DNA from 4 places in the Nitratireductor lacus genome. Region 2 is predicted to be linked to each of the others. Evidence: predicted binding sites of a transcription regulator. Region 2 holds the regulator's gene; each other region holds the start of a gene.
What was found. Region 2 encodes PhoB, which activates phosphate uptake and scavenging genes when phosphate is short. Its sites were predicted from a motif close to TGTCATNNANCTGTCAT; they were not measured.

Region 1 (3,391 bases), on a different contig from region 2:
GCTTTGGCCAGTCGGGCGTCGATCCCCTCGCGCTCCATGCGCCGCCTTGCAGTGGCAAGCATCTCCTGCGAGATGTCGAGGCCGAAAAGCCGCGCCTTCGGATAACGGTCCGAAACGAGCGCCAGATTACGCCCCGTTCCGCAGCCCAGCTCCAGCACCGCGCCGCCTTCCGGCACATTCAGCCCGCCAATCAGCCCGTCACGCCCAAGCAGATAATATTTGCGCGTCAGGTCGTAGATATGGCGCTGGCGGCGATAGACGCCGTCCATCAGGCTGGCGTGGCCGGCGGTCTGCGGCATGGCCATTCTCAGGCCGCTTTCACATAAAGGTGGAACCCGCCATAGATCGCCGAGCGGTCATTGGCCGAGAGCTCGCGCGAGCGGAGTTTCTCATAGCGCCACTGGTTCAGAATGTCGTCGTTCACGCGGCCCGGCAGCAGGCTCGGGGCTGCGGCTGTGCGGAAGATGACGCGCGCGCCGGGTGCTGCCGTGCGGGTGATCTCGCCCCACAGCGCGTTGAGCTGATCGTCGTTCATCCAGTCCTGCGCGTCGAGCAGCACATAGCGGTCCACGCTCTGCGCCGGCTTGCTGCCCAGCACATCCATCAGGTTCGCGTGATGCACCGTCACATTGTCCGCCGCAGCGCGGATCGTGTCGAAATTCCTGCGCTCCAGATAGGCGGGCAGGGTGGCTTCGCCCTGTGCAGGGTAATGGCGGGCGAAGGCCTGCCAGGCGAAATAGTTTTCCTTCAGCGGAAAATGGCAGGCAAGTTTTTCAAGCCGGCTCGACAGAACGTCCGCCATGGTGCCGTCACCCGCCGTGATCAGCGAGTCATACTGTGCCGGCGGAATGCCGAGACCAAAAAGCGATGCCTTGCGCGAGGTGGCCCAGCGCACGAGCCCACGGTCGAACAGCGGACGTAACTGCTCATCGAAGAAGATGCGCTGATCGCGCAGTGAGCGCGACTTCATGATGTCGGCCGGGTTCACGCCATAGAACTTTGCGACCGTGTGGCCGGTGGCGATGAAGAAGCCCAGCAGGCCCTTGCGGTAGAAATTGCGCGTGAAGGCGTCGATGCGCCTGCGGCCAAGCGGCCCGCGGCTTTCCCAGTGCCGGCGCGACTGGGTGTCGAGCGCCGGCGCGATGAAGCGGCGATAGGCCTCGCTGTTGCTGCGCTGGTTGGTTGCGCCGAAGAAGCGCAGCAGGTCGCCATGGGCGGGCAGCGTCTTGAAGGCGGTGAGCTTCAGCCGGTTGAGCGCCACATGCGCGGCGTTCAGGTCCACGGCGTCGATCTTCGCCGGCTGGCGGGTGAGATAGGCCAGCACATTGCAGCCGCCCGACGCGATGGTGACGACGCGATGGCTTTCATCGAGTTCCATCGCTGCGATGTCCACGTCCGGGTCTTCCCATATCTGCGGATAGACGAGGCCCGAGAAAAGAAGGGCGAAGAGGCGTTCGGAAAGGCCGGCGCGCGTGGTGGCGCTGTTCTGATAGACCGCCTTGCCGAGATGGCGGCGGGTGGAAAGGCCGGTGCCGGCTGAAAGATCTGTCATGGGTCTCTCCCCTCAATCTTTCCCTGAGGGGCTACTGCGCTTCCATGACAGGCGCGTGAACGCTGAATGACCGAGTGTGACGGGGCTGTTAAAGGCGGGGAATATTCCCCGCCCGCAGTGCCGAGCGCTCTACGCCTTGCCGAACCCGCCGGCGGTGGGCGTGGTGACGATCACCGCTTCACCGGCCTCGATCACCGTCTGGTCGCAGCCCTTGAGCGTTTCGACATGACCGTCCTTGCGGCGCACCTCGGTCTTGCCCATTTCGCCATCGCCACCGCCCTCAACGCCGCGTGGCGGCCCGCTGCGGTGGGAGGAGAGAATGGCGCATTCCATGGTCTTCAGGAAGCGGATGGTGCGGCGCGTGCCGTCGCCCGCATTCCACTTGCCCTTGCCGCCGGAGCCTTCGCGGATGTGGAAGTCCTCGAGCAGAACCGGGAAGCGCAGTTCGAGGATTTCCGGGTCCGTCAGGCGCGAATTGGTCATGTGGACATGAACGCCCGACGCACCGTCGAAGCCGCGACCGTCATTCATGCGACCGGCCGGTGAGCCGGAACAGATGGTCTCGTAATACTGATACTCTTCATTGCCGAAGGTCAGGTTGTTCATCGTGCCCTGGCTGTTGGCGATGGCCTTCATCGCGCCGAACAGCGCATTGGTGACGTGCTGGGACGTCTCCACATTGCCGGCCACGACCGCCGCCGGATAGGAGGGGCGCAGCATGCAGTCTTCCGGGATCACGATGTTGATTGGCCGCAGGCAGCCCGCATTCATCGGGATCTGCCCTTCCACCATCACGCGGAAGGCATAGAGCACGGCCGCGCGGGTCACCGGTTCAGGCGCGTTGAAATTGTTCTTCTGAACGTTCGACGTGCCGGTGAAGTCGACGGTCGCCTCGCGCTTCTCGCGGTCGACGGTGATCTTCACCTTGATCACCTGGCCCGTGTCGGTCGGATATTCATATTCCGACGCATCCGGCAGGCGTTCGAGCACGCGGCGCACGGCTTCCGCCGCATTGTCCTGCACATGGCCCATATAGGCCTGCACCACGTCCAGACCGAACTGGTCGATCATCTTGCGCAGTTCCGCCACGCCCTTTTCGTTGGCGGCGATCTGCGCTTTCAGATCGGCGATGTTCTGGTGCGGGTTGCGCGCCGGATAGGCGTGGTCGGTGAGAAGCGTGTGCAGCTCCTCTTCGCGGAACCTGCCGCCTTCGACCAGGCGGAAATTGTCGAACAGAACGCCTTCCTCATCCACCGTGGTCGCCAGCGGCGTCATGGAGCCGGGTGCTGTGCCGCCGACATCGGCATGGTGGCCGCGCGAGGCGGTGTAGAACAGGATGTTCTCGCCGTGATCGTCAAACACGGGCGTGACCACCGTGATGTCGGGCAGATGCGTGCCGCCATTGTAAGGCGCGTTCAGCGCGAACACGTCGCCGGGGCGGATATTGCCCTTGTTCAGCCGGATGACGGTTTCCACCGAGCGGTCCATGGAGCCTAGATGCACCGGCATGTGCGGGGCATTGGCCACCAGCGCGCCATTCTGGTCGAAGACCGCGCAGGAGAAGTCGAGCCGCTCCTTGATGTTCACCGAATAGGCGGTGTTCTGCAGCGTGACGCCCATCTGTTCGGCGATCGACATGAACAGGTTGTTGAAGACCTCCAGCATCACCGGATCGGCCTTGGTGCCGAGTGCGGCCATGCGGGCCTTCTTTTCCACGCGGCGCATCAGAATGTGGTCGAGCGCGGTGATTTCGGCCTGCCAGCCGGGCTCCACGACAACCGTCTGGTTGGCCTCAATGATGAGGGCAGGGCCGTTGACCTTCGCGCCGCGCGATAGCGT
Region 2 (3,391 bases):
ATCTTTCCCGAAGCGTCGACCGACAGGATCGCGCTCTTCAGGCTGTTCACATCGCTGTTCGAAACGCTTGATGTGCCAGTGCCCGACACCGCCCCTGCCTCTGCCTGGGAACAGCGCGCCTCGAGCAATCTGTCATCCCTCGCGCCACGTCCACGCCAGGCTTTCCTTCTGGTGGCGGTCGAGAACTTTCGGCCGGAGGAGGCAGCGGAGATTCTTGAGACCGATCTCAACGGTATCAACGCAATGCTGCACGAGGCCAGCGAGGAGATCTCCCGCCAGGTGGCAACCGATATCCTGATCATCGAGGATGAGCCTCTGATTGCCATGGATATCGAGGAGATGGTCGAAAGCCTCGGTCATCGGGTTGTCGGCAACGCCCGCACGCACAAGCAGGCCGTAGAGATGTTCGCGAAGACACAGCCGAAAATGGTGCTTGCCGACATCCAGCTTGCGGATGGAAGCTCGGGCCTCGATGCCGTGAACGAAATTCTCGAAGCGGCGACCGTTCCCGTCATCTTCATCACGGCTTTCCCGGAGAGATTGCTGACCGGTGAACGCCCGGAGCCGACTTTCCTGGTCACCAAGCCGTTCAGTCCCGAAATGGTCAAGGCGCTGATCAGCCAGGCGCTGTTCTTCGATCACCAGGCACGCGCCGCTGCCTGATTGAGTGCTGGCTTCGCCGCTTCCGAAGGGCCGCCCCTCCACGGCGGCCTTTTATTTTGCCGGTTTTCTTTCGACCGGGAACCAATCTCCCTGCGCAGACGTTTAACAGCCATAACTAAACGGAGAGACAGCATGCTTTACTGGGCACTCATATTTCTGGTCGTCGCGCTCATCGCCGGCGCCCTCGGCTTCGGTGGGATTGCAGGCGCGTCCGCAGGGATCGCGCAGATCCTGTTCTATATTTTCCTCGCTCTTCTTGCCATTTCCCTGATCATGGGGCTGCTGAGGAGACGCGGTTAAACAAAGGGACAATGACGTAAACGAATGCGGCACCCGGCGAGGCGGACCATCCATGGCTTCCGCTTCGGGGAGACAGTGAAAGGAGAACGCCATGGAACACATCGCTGCGCTTCTTCTGATTGTCGGCTGCTCCGGCAACATGGCCGAATGCCGCGAACTTCCCGCCCCCACGCCTGTCTATGAGACATTCGAGGAGTGCGAGGCGGAAAGGCCCGTCTCGATGCGTGAGCTCGAAAACGAGGCTCCGCGTGTTATGGCGACATGTGTCTATGTTGATCCGGCGCTCGTCTATGACGACGCGGTTCTGGAATGGGACGTTACGGACGACGGCAAGCTGACGGCCACCCTTGAGCCGGTGACGAGCTTTGCGGTTGCCCGGAACGAACATGGCAGGCCCGCAAGCACGCTCATGAAGTGATCGAACCGACTGCAACGACATGCAAAAACCCCGGCAATTGCGCCGGGGTTTTTGTGTCGGTCTGTCTCAGGCTTCACGGATCGCGTAGCCGGCGCCGCGAATGGTGCGGATCACGTCGGGAAGCCGGCCCTGATTCACAGCCTTGCGCAACCGGCCCACATGGACGTCAACCGTGCGCTCGTCGATATAGATCGTTTCACCCCAGACATTGTCGAGCAACTGGCTGCGCGAGAAAACGCGGCCCGGGTGCTGCATCATGAATTCCAGAAGACGGAACTCTGTCGGCCCGAGACGGATTTCATTCTTGCGCCGGTAGACGCGGTGCGATTCCCGGTCGAGCACGATGTCGCCGACGGAGAGAACCGTTGACAGCACTTCCGGCTTGGCCCGGCGCAGGAGCGCGCGGACACGCGCCACGAACTCCGGCGTCGAAAAGGGCTTCACGAGATAATCGTCGGCCCCGGTGGAAAGACCACGAACGCGGTCGCTTTCCTCACCGCGCGCGGTGAGCATGATGATCGGCAGGCGCTCGGTTTCCGGGCGCATGCGAAGCCGGCGACACAGTTCGATGCCCGACACAGCCGGGACCATCCAGTCCAGAACGAGCAGATCCGGGACATTTTCCTGCAGGCGCACCTCGGCTTCATCGCCGCGCGATATCATCTCTACCTGATAACCCTCGGCCTCCAGATTGTATTTCAGCAGGACGCAGAGCGGTTCGTCGTCTTCAACGACCATGACCTTGGGGGCAATCATGGAAGGCATTCTCCTAGGGCATTGCTACGGCCGTCTACGCATCCGCATCGACCGTCATCTGTGTTTCATCGAGCTTCGGCCGCTGGACCGGAAGCTGTTCCCCCGTCACCACATAATAGGCATTTTCGGCGATATTCGTCACGTGATCGCCGATGCGTTCGAGATTCTTGGCGCAGAACAGAAGATGCGTGCACGACGTGATATTGCGCGGATCCTCCATCATGTAGGTCAGCAGTTCGCGAAACACCGACGTATACTGGATGTCGATCTTCTCATCCTCGTCGCGCAACCGGATCAGCGCTTCGGCATCGCGCTTCACATAGTGCTCGACCACCGCATTGACCTGATGCAGCACCAGACCTGCCATCGCATCGATGGAATGGGCGAGCGTGCGCGGCGTGGCGCTCTGCCCGACCGCGCTCACGCGCTTGGCGATGTTCTTGGCGAGATCGCCGATGCGCTCCAGATCGGCTGCCATGCGAATGGCACCCACAACGCTGCGCAGGTCCTGCGCCATCGGCTGGCGCTTGGCGATCAGCGTAATCGCACGCTCGTCGAGATCGCGCTGCTTGGCATCCATGATCGTGTCGTCGGAGATGACACGCTGCGCGAGCGCAGTGTCGGAGTTGAGCAGGGCATTGGTTGAGGCGCGGGTCATCGCACCGGAGAGATCGCCCATATCGCGGATGAGGCGGTCGATCTCACCGAGTTCCTCATCGAAGGAGCTGACTGTGTGCTCGCCCATGATCTGGTTCCTTATCTGTGCGTCAACCGAAGCGGCCGGTGATGTAATCCTGGGTGCGCTTGTCATCCGGGTTGGTGAACATCTTGTCCGTCGGACCTTCCTCGACAAGGTTGCCCAGATGGAACATGGCCGTGCGCTGCGACACGCGCGCCGCCTGCTGCATGGAGTGCGTGACGATGACGATGGTGTAGTTCTCGCGCAGCTCGTCGATCAGCTCCTCCACCTTGGCGGTGGCGATGGGGTCGAGCGCCGAGCACGGTTCGTCCATGAGGATCACCTCGGGCGAAACCGCGATGGCGCGCGCAATGCATAAACGCTGCTGCTGGCCGCCGGAGAGACCCGTTCCAGGCTCATGCAAACGGTCCTTCACCTCGTTGAAGAGACCGGCCTTTTGCAGGCTGGACTCGACGATCTCGTCGAACTCCGCCTTCTTCGATGCCAGACCGTGAATGCGCGGTCCGTAGGCGATGTTCTCATAGATCGACTTGGGGAACGGGTTGGGCTTCTGG
Region 3 (3,391 bases), on a different contig from region 2:
ACCGTTTCGGCCAGAACCTGCTTCAGGAAGGACGAGCCGATGAAATCCGGCGGCTGCGGATAGGAGAAGCGACCCGGGTTTTCCTGCGCCCATTTCAACAGCCCGTCGGCATCCTGCGGCAGGTCTTCCACATGGATGCGCGCGGTGTCGTAGAAGAAGACGAGTTTCGCCATGCCCCACGGGCTTTCCAGCCCTTCCACCGGCACGGTGAAGTCGGAGCGGACGGTCGGCTTGTTCTCGACATCGACAAAGGCCCAGTTCGGCAGCTTTTCCGCCCAGCCCGGCGAGAGGATCAGCCCCTGCCGCTTCATGGCGGCAAAATTCTCGCCATTGATCCAGATGAGATCGACCGTTCCGCCCATATCGCGACCGGCGGCCTTTTCCGCCACCACGGTGGCGACCGCGCTAGCGGTATCCTCGAGCTTCACATGTCTGAGCGTGACGCCGTAGCGCTCTTTCAGCTCCGCGCCGGCCCAATCGATATAGGCATTGATGTTCTGCGACCCGCCCCAGGCATTGAAATAGACCGTCTCGCCCCGCGCATCCTTCAGAACCGCATCCCAGTTCGAGGGATCGGGCTGTGTCGTATCGGCCGCGGCTGAAACCACGCCAATGGCCAGAAGTGCAGTCGAGAAAAGCAGTGCGCGCAAGCGAAACCCCTTTGTTGCCCTTGGTTGAAACCCGTTGGGATAGAGCACGTCAGGGCAGATCAAATCAACGTAAACCGCCTCGCGCTACGGTCACTTCACGGTGAGTGTCAGGTGAAGTGCAGCGTCAGTCGCCTGTCTCCATGCCAGCGCCGGGAATGTGCAGCTCGATCCGGTCTGCGGCAAAGCGGGTCTGCGAATACTGGACGGGGCGGCCGTCGGTATCGACATTGATGGCGATGGTGACGAGAACGATTGCACCGGGCGAGAGATTCAGGTCTTTCAGGTCACCGGCATCGGCGTGCTGCGCTGTCACCGTGGTGCTCTGGCGCAGATAATCGGCGAGCCCAAGCTCCCTGAACGACGCCGTGATCGAACGCGAGCGCTCAAATGCTTCCGCCATGCCGGAAAACCGGTGCGCATCAAACCAGCTTCTGGCCCGGGAAACAGGCCGCCCGTCAGCATGCGAGCGTGTTTCAAGCCGGATCACGGGCGAGCCGGGAGCAAGCATCAGAGCGCGAGCAACATCAATCGGCGCCGCTTCAACCGCGTGGTCGAGCAGATCGGCCGCAAGCCCGCGCGACTGCCCAGCCAGTCCCTCGGAGAACCGCGTACGACTGCGGATGGGATAAGCCAGCCGCTTTCGCCCTTCCACGAAGGTGCCGCGCCCCTGCTCTGCGCGCAGGACGCCCTCCTGCACCAGAGCTGCAATGGCGGTGCGCACCGTGTGCCGATTGACACCAAAGCGTTCGGCCAACGCCATCTCGGGGGGCATACGCCCCTCGCTGCCGAGCACGCCTTCGCCGATCTCGCGCCGCATACGGTCGGCGATCTGCCGCCAGAGCGCTACGCCGCTGCGCCGCTCGATCACCGCTTCCTTTTCCTTCGCCTGCGCCAAAATTCCGTTCTCCCCGGCTGCGCTGTCATCAGCGCGTCATGGACACCCGTTAGGCAAAAACCCATAATATGTTTAGTTGTCTAGAACAATAGACAAATTGGCGAGCGAGGAAGGAGACATCATGGTCTCACGACAGGAAAGACAGGCGGTCACCGAGCGGCGGCGTGAAGCGATGGCGGTGCTGGCCATGGCGAGCGGCGCCGATCTCATGCAGCTCTGGAACGAAGCCGGGCTGCCCGACGAAGCTGAAACGCTGCGCGGACCCGAAACCGGCCTCGTAACCGTTCGCGGCCGCGTGGGCGGCGGCGGCGCGCCGTTCAACTTCGGCGAAGCCACCGTCACGCGCGCCACCGTCAAGCTTCCCGGCGGCGAGGTTGGCCATGCCTATGCGCTTGGCCGCGAGAAAATGAAGGTGCGGGTTGCCGCCCTGATCGACGCGCTGCGCCAGAAACCGGACCTTGAAGCCCAAATCGAGGCAAAGATCCTCGCGCCGCTGCGCGCCCGCCGCATCGAGGCCGACGCGACCCGTCGCGCCGAAACGGCGGCCACCAAGGTCGACTTCTTCACCATGGTTCGCGGAGAGGACTGATGACGCTCGATTCCATCGCCATCGAAGGCGGTTTCCAGAACCCGGTCTTCGACGCCCAGACCATTTTTCGCGCCGTCATGCAGGCCATGGCCGAGCCGGGCACGATCCACAGGGGCGTAGCGCTTGCCAAACCGCCCGCACCGCTGACGCCAGAGGCCGCCGCCGTTGCGCTGGCGCTTTGCGATCAGGACACGCCGATCTGGCTCGATCCCGCGCTTGCGGACGACGATGCCGTCCGCGCCTGGCTCGCCTTCCACACCGGCGCGCCGCTCGCCAACACGCCGGCCGATGCGCATTTCGTCCTGTCGGCCGATCCCGAGCACCTGATCGGGCTGGAGAATTTTGCTCAAGGCTCGCAGGAATATCCCGACCGTTCGGCCACACTCGTTCTTCAGGTGAGCGATCTTTCGGGCGGTGAGGAACTGGTTCTCGACGGCCCCGGCATCGAAAACGAGGCCCGCCTCGCGCCCCATCCCATGCCGCGTCACTTCACCCGCCAGTGGGCGCAGAACCACGCCCGCTTTCCGCGCGGCATCGACCTGATCCTGGTCAGCCGCGAGGGCCTTGCGGCCCTGCCCCGCTCCACCCGCATCACCAGCCAGGAGGCCTGAGCCATGTATGTAGCCGTCAAGGGCGGCGAAGCCGCCATCCAGAACGCGCACCGGCTTCTGGCCGACCGCCGCCGCGGCGACCGCAACGTGCCCGCCATCACGCTCGAACAGATCGCCAGCCAGCTTTCGCTCGCCGTCGACCGCGTCATGTCCGAAGGCTCGCTTTACGACACGGGCCTTGCGGCGCTCGCCGTCAAGCAGGCGCGCGGCGACATGATCGAGGCGATCTTCCTTCTTCGCGCCTACCGCACCACCCTGCCGCGCTTCGGCTACACGCGCCCCGTCGACACGGCGGCCATGCTGGTCGAGCGGCGCGTCTCCGCCACCTACAAGGATCTGCCCGGCGGGCAGCTTCTCGGCCCCACCTTCGATTACACGCACCGCCTGCTTGACCCGGAACTGGCCGAAGACGCCGAACCGGCAGCGCCCGAGGCGCGCAGCGAAGCCGAAGAAGCCATGCCCCGCGTGTCCGACATTCTCGCCAATGAAGGCCTGATCGAGGAAGACGGCTCCCTGCCGGAAGACCGCGAGCCCGGCGACATCACCCGCGAGCCGCCAGAATTCCCCATGGAGCGCGACCAGCGCCTTCAGGCCCTGTCGCGCGGCGACGAGGGTTTCCTTCTGGCGCTCGGCTATTCCACCCAGC
Region 4 (3,391 bases), on a different contig from region 2:
GCTGCAATCACGGTGGTGTTCGTGCGTACAAGGGTGCGCGCGGCTTCGGGCGTCACGCCGCGCCGGCCGGCCAGTTGCACCAGAAGATCAACATAGTCGCGATAGCGCGGATCGTCTTCCGGGTTGATGATCGAAAAATCCTCGCCGGGACGAATACGCAGGCCATAGCGCTTCAGGCGCGTTTCCACCACGTGCGGGCGGCCGATGATGATGGGTTCGGCTATGCCTTCTTCGATCACGACCTGGGCTGCGCGCAGCACCCGTTCGTCCTCTCCGTCTGCATAGATCACACGCTTGGTGCCCGCGCCCTTGGCTGCCGAGAAGACGGGTTTCATCACCAGGCCGGAGCGGAACACGAAGCGGTTCAGCCGGTCGAGATACTGGTCCATGTCCTCGATGGGGCGCGCCGCGACACCGCTCTTCATGGCCGCTTCGGCAACAGCCGGTGCGATGCGCAGGATGAGACGCGGATCGAAGGGTGAGGGGATCAGAAAGTCCGGGCCGAAGATTGGTGTCTCGCCCGAATAGGCGCGTGCTGCGACATCGGATGGTTCTTCGCGGGCGAGGCCCGCGATTGCCTTGACGGCAGCGCGCTTCATCTCCTCGTTGATCGCGGTCGCACCCACGTCGAGCGCCCCGCGGAAGATGTAGGGGAAGCACAGAACGTTGTTCACCTGGTTCGGGAAGTCCGAGCGCCCGGTGCAGATCATGGCGTCAGGCCGCGCTTCGCGTGCCACGTCCGGCATGATCTCGGGCACAGGATTGGCGAGCGCCAGGATCAGCGGTTTTTCGGCCATGTCCGCCAGCATTTCCGGCTTCAGCACTCCAGCCGCCGAGAGCCCGAGGAACACATCCGCTCCGCCGATCACTTCGGCCAGCTTGCGGGCGTCCGTGTCTTTCACATAGGGCGCTTTCCAGCGGTCCATCTCTTCCCTGCGGCCCTCATAGACGACGCCGTGCCGATCCGTAAGCCAGATGTTTTCGGTCTTCGCACCAAGCGAAACGAGCAGGTTGAGACAGGCAAGCGCGGCCGCTCCCGCGCCCGAAGAAACTATCTTTGCCGAGGCGATGTCCTTGCCGGCCAGTTCGAGGCCGTTCAGAACGGCCGCGGCCACAATGATGGCTGTGCCGTGCTGGTCGTCATGGAACACCGGAATGCCCATGCGGGCTTTCAACTGTTCCTCGACCTCGAAGCATTCGGGTGCCTTGATGTCCTCCAGATTGATGCCGCCGAAGGTCGGTTCGAGTGCCGCGACCGTCTCCACCATGCGGTCGATTTCCGGCGCGTCGATCTCGATGTCGAACACGTCTATGCCGGCAAACTTTTTGAACAGAACCGCCTTGCCCTCCATCACCGGCTTGGAAGCGAGCGGGCCGATATTGCCGAGCCCGAGCACGGCTGAACCATTGGAGACCACGGCCACGAGATTGGCCCGTGCCGTATAGTCCGCAGCACTTTTCGGATCGTCATGGATGGCCATGCAGGGGGCGGCGACGCCGGGCGAATAGGCAAGCGCCAGGTCACGCTGGTTACCCAGTGGCTTGGTGGCCTGAATTTCCAGCTTTCCGGGAGTGGGATGGCGGTGAAAGAAGAGCGCGGCTTCGTCGAATTCTGATCTCTGTGGTTTCTTGTTCTTGGTTGACATCAGCGGCTCCACATCATGGCTCTGGCGGCGTGGCCGTTTGGCTTGCGGCACGGTGTTCGGGCGTCATCGGAACCTGAAAGGTCGCGGCGCTCAAACGGTATGAATCGTCTCATGTGCTTAGGCGCTCGCCGGCGCTTTTTCCAGCGCTGAATGTCGAGAAGCAGTTTCATACGCCGGAATCGTGCCCGGCGCGGCGTTTTGCCGTTCTTCAACGCCATTTTTCCGTATCGAAACGGTAGTCGTCATATGTCTGTGACATGAATCGGGCCATAGAATGCGCGACTTAACAAGGCTCAGGCGGGACAATGACCGGCGCTGAACACCGCAAATTTCGCGCACTCTTCATCTCCGACATCCACCTCGGCTCGAAGCCGGCGAAGGCCGAGTTTCTGATCGATTTTCTGCGCTATCACGATGCGGAGCAGATTTATCTGGTCGGAGACATTGTCGACGGTTGGCGTCTCAAGCGCTCGTGGCACTGGCCGGCGGCGCACAATGATGTGGTGCAAAAGCTCCTGCGCAAGGCGCGCAAGGGAGCCGAGATCACCTACATCGCGGGCAACCACGATGAGTTTCTTCGCTCGTTTCAGGGCGTCCACTTCGGCGGCATCGTCGTTGCTGACCGCGTGATCCACGAGGCCGCAGACGGGCGCAGATTTCTCGTCATCCACGGCGATCAGTTCGACCAGGTCGTGCATAATGTGCGCTGGCTTGCCTATCTGGGCGACAAGGCCTACGACCTCGCCATTGTCATCAACCGTGTCATCGCGCGCGTGCGGCGGTTTCTTCGACGTCCATACTGGTCGTTTTCTTCCTGGGCAAAGATCAAGGTCAAGAAGGCGGTCAAGTTCATAAGCTCGTTCCAGGACGTGCTTGCCCAGGAAGCCCAGCGCTCCGAGGTTGACGGCGTTATCTGCGGACACATCCATCATGCCGCGATGGAAGACATTCGCGGCATAAGCTACATGAACACGGGCGACTGGGTCGAAAGCTGCACGGCGCTTGCCGAGAATTTCGACGGCAGCTTCGAGATTATCACGTGGGCGCAGATTCTCGATGTCGAGTCTGCGGCTGCGGCTTCGAAGGAGCGCGCCATCGTTGCTGCATTTCAGGGGGAGCGGATCAAGGCCGCCTGAGCGGCCCTGATCGCCAAAGCGCCTTCAGCCCCAGAGCTGCGGCGAAGGGGGCGAGACTAGTGAGCCGGAATAGCTCAGTCCGTGCGGACGGTCCTTCGCCAGAAGCAGCGGGCCGTCCAGGTCCACGAAATCGGCGCCCTGGGCCAGCAGCACCGCCGGTGCCATGGCGAGCGACGTGCCCACCATGCATCCCACCATCACGCCAAACCCCATTTCACGAGCGCGGTCGCGCAGGTCCAGCGCCGCTGTGAGGCCGCCGGTCTTGTCGAGCTTGATGTTGACGAAATCGTAGAGCCCGGCAAGTTCGGGGAGGCTGTCGGCGGTGTGCACGCTCTCATCCGCGCAGATTGGCACCGGGTGCGGGATGTCGCGCAGAATCCCGTCCTTTCCGGCGGGTAGCGGCTGTTCGATCAGGGCAACGTGGAATTCTGCTGCCGCCAGCATGTTTTCGCGGATGTTTCCTTCGGTCCAGCCTTCATTGGCATCGACGATCAGGCGGCTGTCGGGGGCAGCACCCGCCACGGCATGAATGCGTGCCGCATCGTTTTCACCGCCGAGCTTCACCTTCAGGAGAGGACGCGTTGCATGCGCGCGCGCCTGTGCTGCCAT

Region 1: the regulator PhoB is predicted to act here: its motif matches at 1,586-1,602, upstream of AC07E3_RS05280 (BtaA family protein).
Region 3: the regulator PhoB is predicted to act here: its motif matches at 1,569-1,585, upstream of phnF (phosphonate metabolism transcriptional regulator PhnF).
Region 4: the regulator PhoB is predicted to act here: its motif matches at 1,887-1,903, upstream of AC07E3_RS01140 (UDP-2,3-diacylglucosamine diphosphatase).

The regions. Positions count from the first base shown of each region.
Region 1 is NZ_JBWKMB010000004.1:206,558-209,948, reverse strand. It holds gene AC07E3_RS05285 (class I SAM-dependent methyltransferase) at 1-305, opposite strand, end outside; gene AC07E3_RS05280 (BtaA family protein) at 308-1,552, opposite strand; gene AC07E3_RS05275 (hydantoinase B/oxoprolinase family protein) at 1,682-3,391, opposite strand, start outside.
Region 2 is NZ_JBWKMB010000003.1:172,670-176,060, reverse strand. It holds gene AC07E3_RS03905 (response regulator) at 1-663, shown strand, start outside; gene AC07E3_RS03900 (DUF1328 domain-containing protein) at 796-963, shown strand; gene AC07E3_RS03895 (hypothetical protein) at 1,055-1,381, shown strand; gene phoB (phosphate regulon transcriptional regulator PhoB) at 1,448-2,134, opposite strand; gene phoU (phosphate signaling complex protein PhoU) at 2,172-2,882, opposite strand; gene pstB (phosphate ABC transporter ATP-binding protein PstB) at 2,905-3,391, opposite strand, start outside.
Region 3 is NZ_JBWKMB010000022.1:4,828-8,218, reverse strand. It holds gene AC07E3_RS17295 (ABC transporter substrate-binding protein) at 1-650, opposite strand, end outside; gene phnF (phosphonate metabolism transcriptional regulator PhnF) at 775-1,548, opposite strand; gene phnG (phosphonate C-P lyase system protein PhnG) at 1,667-2,134, shown strand; gene phnH (phosphonate C-P lyase system protein PhnH) at 2,134-2,745, shown strand; gene AC07E3_RS17275 (carbon-phosphorus lyase complex subunit) at 2,749-3,391, shown strand, end outside.
Region 4 is NZ_JBWKMB010000001.1:220,386-223,776, reverse strand. It holds gene AC07E3_RS01145 (NADP-dependent malic enzyme) at 1-1,646, opposite strand, end outside; gene AC07E3_RS01140 (UDP-2,3-diacylglucosamine diphosphatase) at 1,952-2,782, shown strand; gene dgcA (N-acetyl-D-Glu racemase DgcA) at 2,807-3,391, opposite strand, start outside.